2 regions of the Pseudonocardia sp. DR1-2 genome follow, and region 2 is predicted to be linked to the other one. Evidence: riboswitches for the same ligand, from Rfam matches in the RefSeq annotation. Region 2 holds a riboswitch; the other holds the start of a gene.

Region 1 (3,927 bases), on a different contig from region 2:
GGCGGGACGTCCGGCGCGAAGCGCATCGCGACCGGCGCGAACAGCATCATCACGTCGGGGATGCCCCCGGCCATCGAGGTGGAGGCGAACCCGCCGATCTCGAAGTGGTTGCTGGCCCCGATCCCGGTGCCCGAGACGAGCCAGCGGGCCGCCGCGGCGGGCAGCCGGTGCGGGGCCCGGTGCGGGGCAAGCGAGATGGGCTGGGAGCAGGCGTGCTGCAGGTGCACCGCGAGGTGGTCCTGCAGGTTCGCGCCGACCCCCGGCAGCTCCACCCGGGTCTCGACGCCGATGCCCGCGAGGTGCTCCGGGTCGCCGAAGCCGGACACCTGGAGCAGCTGCGGGGTGGCGATGGAGCCGGCGGCCAGCAGGGTCTCGCCGGCGTCGACGTCGCGGAGGGTGCCGTCGGCGGCGCGGTAACGGACGCCGATGACCCGGGTACCGCGGGCGTCGGTGCGCAGCGCGCGGACCAGGGCGCCGGTGCGGACGGTCAGGTTGGGCCGCGACGCGGCGACCGGGTGCAGCCAGGCGTCGGTCGCCGAGAAGCGGCGCCCGCGCGAGATCGTGCGCTCGGTGCGGGAGAAGCCCTCCTGGACCGGGCCGTTCGTCGAGTCCAGCAGCGCGTGCCCGGCCTGCTGCGCCGCGGCCAGGAACGCCGCGTTCAGCGGGCCCGCGGCCGGGGCGCGCTCGAGGACCTGCGGCCCGTGGCCGCCGTCGGGCAGCGGGGTGCCGTGCTCGGACATCCGCCGCTCCAGGCGGCGGAAGTAGGGCAGCAGGTGGGCCGAGCTCCACTGTCCGCAGCCGGGCAGGCGGGACCAGCGGTCGTAGTCGCCCGGGTGGGCCCGCTGGTAGACCATCCCGTTGATGCTGCTGCTGCCGCCCAGCACCTTCCCGCGCGGGACGGCGATCCGGCGCCCGGCCAGACCGGCCTCGGGCTCGGTGACGTAGCACCAGTCGTAGCGGGGGTTGCCCCACGCCTTCGACAGCGCGGCGGGCATCCGGATGATGGGGTCCCAGCGGTGGTCGGGCCGACCCGCCTCGAGCATCAGCACCCGGCGCGTGGGATCCTCGGTGAGCCGGGCGGCCAGCACCGCCCCCGCGGATCCCCCGCCGACGATGACGACGTCGTACCGGCCCATTGCGCGCCCTCCACACCCACTGTCGGGATTGCCCTGTTCGAGGGAGCAACCCCCCTTGCGTGGATCACGGTACGCCGCGCCCACCGGCCGTCGCCGCCGCCCCCGTAGGCTCGATGGTGTGACGACGACCGAGCGGGACGCCGAGGACGGAGCGCACCTCCGCGACGCCGCCGCGGACGACGCCGACGCCGCGTTGGCCGCCCTCGCCGCCCAGCTGGAGGCGTCGGTCGCCGAGCTGTCCTCGGCCCGTGAACGGGTGGCCGAGCTGCAGGAGCTGCGGTCGCAGGGGTTGAGCTGGCGGGCGATCGTCCCGCGCGAGGCACGGCCGCTGATCGTGGAGACCCTCACCCGCACCCTCGACGGCCTGGGCGCCGTCGGTGGCCGGTTCCGCCGCGAGGAGGCCGTCGCGCTGCACGCCGAGGGCGAGACGATCGCCGGGATCGGCAGGCTGTTCGGGGTCAGCCGCCAGCGCGTGTCGGCCTACCTGCAGGAACACCAGCAGCTCCTCGAACGGTGTGCGGCCCGCCGGGACCGGCCGGAGGCCTGACCCCGGGTCAGCCCTGGTCGTGCCTGCGGTGCCGCGCCTGCCGCTGGGCGGGCACCCGCGGCGCCACCGGCACCACGGGGGAGCGGCGGGCCGCCGGGATCAGCGCGGTGCGGTCGAGCGCGTCGGGCTGTTCCGGCACCGACGGCCGCTCGGCGCGCAGCTGCAGCCGGGCCAGCTCGCGGACGTCGGTGAGCCGGGCCGCCAGCGCGGTCACCACCGGCGCCAGCGCGACGACCAGACGCTCACCGAGCGGGTCGTCGGGCCCGCCGCGGGCGAACAGCTGCAGGGCGCCCGCGGTGCGCCCGGCGACCGGGACCGGCACCGACAGCGAGCGGACCAGGCCGCAGTCGGCCGCGGCGGCGGCCAGCTCGGGCGGTCCGGACCGGGTCAGGTCCGGGGTGGTCAGCGTGCGGTCGCCGCGCTCGGCGGCGGGGCCCGGCCCGGCGTCGGCCCGGCGCTGCAGCTCACCCAGGCGCAGCGCGGCGGTGTCGGAGCCGAACACCCGCCGGGCCTCGGGGTCGCGGGGGTCGGCGGGCTCGCGCAGCAGCAGCGCCGCACCCCCGACCCGGGCGGCGGGCACCAGCGCGACACAGATCCCGGACAGCATCGCGGCGACGTCGGCGTGCGCCACGGAGGTGGCGCCGGCCTGCAACGCGACCCGCACCAGGGCGGGTGCCGGGTCGGGCGTCGGCCGCCCGGTCGTGCCGGAGGTCCAGAGCGAGGCCGCCATCTCGTCCCTTCCGCGTCAGCTCCCGCGAGCGGGTTCGTGACACAGCGTCGCGGGTGTGGTGGCGAGGATAACGATCGTGGTCGCCGCCGCGGACGGCGGCTCGCCCGGCCCGTCCCGACGATCACCGCAGGTGACGGAACCGGAGGCTTCGGTGACCGGGGGTGTCCGGTCGACCGGTGCGACGGAGGTCGCCCCGGCAGGACGGGGTGGGCCGCGTAAGGTTCGGAGGACGTACCGCGGGAGCCCGCGCACCGAGGCTGAGAGGGCGGCAGGACCGGCCGCCGACCGTTCGAACCTGATCCGGGTCACACCGGCGTAGGGAGGCCGCTCCGTGCTGTCACGTGCTCTCCGTCCGCTCGCCGTCGCGCTGGCGCTCGCGCTGGCCCTGTCCGGCTGCGCCGCGGCCGACGGCCCCGCCGGGGGCGGGCCGATCCGCGTCGCCCTGGACTGGACGCCGAACACCAACCACATCGGGCTGTTCGCCGCCCAGCAGGCGGGCTACTTCCGCGACGCCGGCCTCGACGTCGAGTTCCTGCCCTACAACCAGACCTCACCGGACACCCTGGTCGGTTCCGGCGCCGCGGACTTCGGCATCGGCTTCCAGGACTCCTTCACGTTCTCGAAGGCCGCGGGCGCCGACATCACCTCGGTGATGGCGATCCTGCAGCACTGGGCGACCGAGATCGCGGTGCGCTCCGACCGCACCGACATCCGGCGCCCGCGCGACCTCGACGGCAAGGTCTACGCCGGGTTCGGCGGGCCCGGTGAGAACCAGAAGATGCAGGCCGTGATCCGGGCCGACGGCGGTCGCGGCGACTTCCGCACCGAGGTCCTGTCCACCGCGGCCTACGAGGCGCTCTACTCCGGCCAGGCCGACTTCACCGAGCCGTTTGTCAACGTCGAGGGCATCGAGGCGCAGCTGCGGGGCGAGCCGATCCGCACCTTCCGCTACACCGACTACGGCTTCCCGGACTCCTACAACGTGCTGCTGCTGGGCAACTCGACCTGGCTGCGCGACAACCCCGACCGGGCCCGCGCGTTCGTGCAGGCCGTCCAGAAGGGCTACGCGCTGGCCGCGCAGGACCCGTCGACCGCGGCCCGGATGCTGAAGGAGGCCAACCCCGGCGCGTTCACCTCCGACGCGCTGGTCGACCGGGGCGCACAGATGCTCAGCGAGCGCTTCCTGCGCGACACGCAGGGCCGCGTCGGGTTCCAGACCCCGCAGCAGTGGGCCGGGTTCTCCGGATTCCTCTACGACACCGGCACCGTCGCGGGGCCGGACGGCGCCCCGGTGCGGCAGAAGCCGGACTTCTCGACCTGGTTCACCAACGACTACCTGGCACCGTGATCCGCCGGCTGTGGCCGGCCGCGGCGCTGGTCACCGCCCTGCTGGTCGCCTGGCAGGTCGCGGTCACCGTCGCCGGCACCCGCCCCCAGGTGCTGCCCTCGCCGCTGCGGGTGGTCGAGCAGGGCTGGGCGTTCCGGGCCGAGCTGTGGGCGAACACGCTGCCGAC
Region 2 (3,927 bases):
TCCATCGCCAGCGCCGCCTCCGAGGCGGTGCCGATCCCGGCGTCGAGCACGACCGGCACGCCCGCGGCGGCCACGATCATCTCGATGTTGTGCGGGTTGCGGATGCCCAGCCCGGTACCGATCGGCGAGCCGAGCGGCATGACGGCGGCGCACCCGACCTGCTCCAGGCGACGGGCGAGGATCGGGTCGTCGTTGGTGTAGGGCAGCACGGTGAAGCCGTCGTCGACGAGCTGCTCGGCGGCGTCGAGGAGCTCGACCGGGTCGGGCAGCAGCGTCGTCTCGTCGGCGACGACCTCCAGCTTCACCAGGTCGGTCTCCATCGCCTCGCGCGCCATCCGCGCCGTGAGCACCGCCTCGGCGGCGGTCCGGCAGCCCGCGGTGTTGGGCAGCACGGCGATCCCGAGGCGGCGCAGCAGGTCCAGCAACCCGGTCCCGCCCGCGACGTCGACACGGCGCAGCGCCACCGTCGTCAGCTCGGTGCCGGACGCGACCAGCGCCCGCTCCAGGATCTCCAGGTTCGCGGCACCACCGGTGCCCATCACCAGCCGCGAGTCGAACAGGTGGTCGCCGAACGTGAGCTTGTCGGTCTGCACAGCCATGCTCATCCTCCCTGTACCGCGGTCAGGACCTCGACCCGCGCGCCGTCGGCGGGGCGGTGCCCGGCCCACGAGGTGCGCGGCACGACCTCCCCGTCCACGGCGACGGCGATCCCCCGCTCCGGCAGCCCGGCCTCGGCCAGGATCCGGGCGAGGTCGGCGCCGTCGTCGACGTCGCGGTGCTCGCCGTTCAGCACGATCCGCATCAGTGGTTCCCCTCCTCGCGTGCCCCGGCGGCGGCCGGGGCGAACCGTCGCGGATCCGCCGCGCGGACCGGTTCCGGTACGTCGTCGCCGCGCAGCACCGCCGCGACGGCCGCCGCGGTCACCGGTACCAGCAGCATCCCGTTGCGGCCGTGCCCGGTGGCCGCGACCAGCCCGTCGGGCCCGGTGCGCCCGATCAGCGGCAGGTTGTCCCGGCTGCCCGGCCGCAGCCCGGCCGCGGTCTCGGTCAGGGCGTACTCGGCGATGCCGGGCAGGATCCGCTCCGCGTCGCGCAGCAGGTCGCGCACCCCACCGACGGTGACGTCGGTGTCGAAGCCGTTCTCCGCCGTCGTCGCGCCGATCACGAGGTCGCCGTACCCGGGCAGCGTCCGCGGCACGGCGTAGACCGGGCGCCCGTCGACCAGCGCCCGCACCGTCCGCGACGGCGGCGGCAGGGCACCGGCGCGGCGGGTCAGCCGCAGGATCTCGCCCTTCACCGGGCGGACCAGCCCGTCGAGCACCGGGTGCAGCGACGACGAGTGCGCCCCCGCCGCGACGACGACCGCGTCCGCCGCGACCTCGGTCCCGTCCGCGAGCCGCACGCCGGTGACACGGGCGCCGTCGTCGAGGACGCGCGCGACCCCGCGGTCGGAGACGACGACCCCCGCCCGCCCGGCCGCGGTCGCCAGTGCGGCGAGCAGCCGCCGGTTGTCCACCGACGGGTCGTCGGGCACCGAGAGGCCGCCACGGACCTCCGGGCCCAGCGCGGGTTCGAGCCGGCGCAGCTCGCGACCGGTCAGCCGGTGCACGTCGCGGCCGAGGGACTCCAGGTAGTCCGCGAGCGCGGTCAGCTCGGCGCGGTCCCCCGACCCGGTCGCGGCGACGACGGTGCCCTCCGGGTGCAGCCCGGCGTCGGTGCCGGCGTCGGCGGACAGGGCCGCGGCGAACTCCGGCCAGCGCGCGACCGAGTCCAGCCCGAGGGCGAGGAGGTCCTCCTCGCCGGGCCAGGCCTCGGTGACCGGGGCGAGCATCCCGCCCGCCACCCAGGACGCGCCGCGACCGGGGGCCGGGTCGAACACCGTCACCGACCAGCCGTCGCGGGCCGCCGTGCGGGCGACGGACAGGCCGACGGCCCCCGCACCCGCGACGACCAGCCGTCCGGCACTCGCGCTCATCGGATCCACCTCACTCCCTGCGCCGGCATGACCCGGATCAGGTTCGACGGTCGGGACCGCGTCGCGGATCCCCTCTCAGCCCGCTGCCCGGGCTCCCGTGGTTCGTCGTCGTCCGGGGCCCAGGCTACGCCGTAGCCTGCGAGCCGTGTCCGACACCGATACCCGTCCCGGCACCGGCGACACCCGTCGCGCCCGGCTCGACGGCCTCACCGACGCCCGTCTCTACCTGTGCACCGACGCCCGCACCGCGCGCGGTGACCTGGCGGAGTTCGCCGACGCCGCGCTCGCCGGCGGGGTCGACATCGTCCAGCTGCGGGACAAGGGCGGGCCCGGCGGGCCGCTGGAGGCGAGCGCGGAGCTCGCCGCACTGGAGGTGCTCGCCGACGCCTGCCGCCGGCACGGCGCGCTGCTCGCGGTGAACGACCGCGCCGACGTCGCGCTCGCCGCGGGTGCCGACGTGCTGCACCTCGGCCAGGACGACCTGCCGGTGGCGTGGGCGCGCCGGGTCGTCGGCGACGACGTGCTCATCGGCCGGTCCTCGCACAGCCCCGCCGAGACCCTGACCGCCGCCGACGAGGACGGCGTGGACTACTTCTGCGTCGGCCCGTGCTGGCCGACCCCGACCAAGCCGGGACGCCCGGCCCCCGGCCTGGACCTGGTGCGCACGGTCGCCGGACGGACCCCGGCGCGACCGTGGTTCGCGATCGGGGGCATCGACGGCGACCGCCTGGACGAGGTCCTCGACGCCGGTGCGGACCGGATCGTCGTCGTCCGGGCGATCACCGAGGCCGAGGACCCGCGCGCGGCCGCGGCGGCGCTGCGGGCCCGCCTGCGCTGAGCCCGCCTGCGCCGGGCAGGCGGGTCAGTTCTGCGTGCCGGAACCCTGGTTGCCCGAGCCCTGGCCGCCGGAGCTCTGCCCGCCCGAGTCCTGACCCGACTGGCCGGAGCCCGGCTGCTGGGTCGGCAGGACCCGGTTCAGCCCGTCCTGCAGCGGGTTCGACGAGCCCGAGCCGTCCTGACCGGAGTCCCGGTCACGGGTGCCGGTCGACGACTCCGACGTGCTGGTGCCCGACTCCTCGGTGGAGGTCGAGCTCGACGACGACGTCGACGAGTCGCCCCCGGAGCCGTCGCCCCGGTCGTTCTCCTGCTGGGTGGGGGGAGCACCGCCGCGGACGACGTTGCTCACCGAGGTCCCGGACGAGCCGGACAGCGACGAGCCCTTCACGAACTCGATGCCCGAGATCAGGAACATCGACACCGCGAAGGTGACGACGCCGAGCACCGCGGACACGATGACCGTCTTGCGGGTGACCCGGACCCGGCGGAACCGGCTGTGGCCCGCTCCGGCGGCACGGGTGGTGCCACCGGGTGCCTGCCACGGGTCCAGCAGCACCGTCTCCTCGCCGGTGGGCCCGGCGAGACCGTGGCCGGAACCGTTCTGCGCGGCGACCGCGGTGCCCTCGGCGACGCCCTTGCCGCGCCGGGTCGCCTTGTCCTTCAGCTCGAGTGCCTTGTCCTTGCTGACCTCGAGCGAGCGGGTGAACAGCGTGGTGGCCAGCGTCGAGATGATCGAGCCGAGCGCCGCGCCGATCACCGTGCCGACCGCGCCGAGGAACGAGCCGAGCACCGCCGTGACGATCGCCGCGCCGGCGCCGGCTGCGATCTTCGTCGGGCTGAGGTCGGCCTTGAGGCCGCTCGCCTTCGTGGTGTCCGACGAGGCGTCGCCGGAGCCGTCACCGGACCCGCCAGAGCCCCCGGACCCACCGGGTCCGTTCGGTCCGCCGCCGACCGGGCCCACCGGACCGCCGGGTCCGGCCGCGCGGGTCGTGTCCGACGCGGGCGGCAGCACCCGGGTGCGCGGACGCCCGCCGGGCGGGGTCCCGTCCGGCACGCCCGGACCGGGCACGACCGGGCTCACCGGACGGCCACCGGGCGGGGTCTGCGTGGTCCGGC

The links. Region 2 has a riboswitch for thiamine pyrophosphate ahead of thiO (glycine oxidase ThiO). Riboswitches for the same ligand answer to the same signal wherever they lie in the genome.
Region 1: linked by a shared signal. The riboswitch ahead of ND486_RS21790 (ABC transporter substrate-binding protein) and the one ahead of thiO (glycine oxidase ThiO) in region 2 are both predicted to bind thiamine pyrophosphate.

What each region holds. Positions count from the first base shown of each region.
Region 1 is NZ_JAMQOF010000007.1:231,769-235,695, forward strand. It holds gene ND486_RS21775 (choline dehydrogenase) at 1-1,136, opposite strand, end outside; gene ND486_RS21780 (hypothetical protein) at 1,255-1,683, shown strand; gene ND486_RS21785 (hypothetical protein) at 1,691-2,413, opposite strand; TPP riboswitch at 2,640-2,753, shown strand; gene ND486_RS21790 (ABC transporter substrate-binding protein) at 2,745-3,761, shown strand; gene ND486_RS21795 (ABC transporter permease) at 3,758-3,927, shown strand, end outside.
Region 2 is NZ_JAMQOF010000001.1:989,451-993,377, forward strand. It holds gene ND486_RS04580 (thiazole synthase) at 1-599, opposite strand, end outside; gene thiS (sulfur carrier protein ThiS) at 602-802, opposite strand; gene thiO (glycine oxidase ThiO) at 802-1,974, opposite strand; TPP riboswitch at 1,972-2,080, opposite strand; gene thiE (thiamine phosphate synthase) at 2,111-2,812, shown strand; gene ND486_RS04600 (hypothetical protein) at 2,837-3,927, opposite strand, start outside.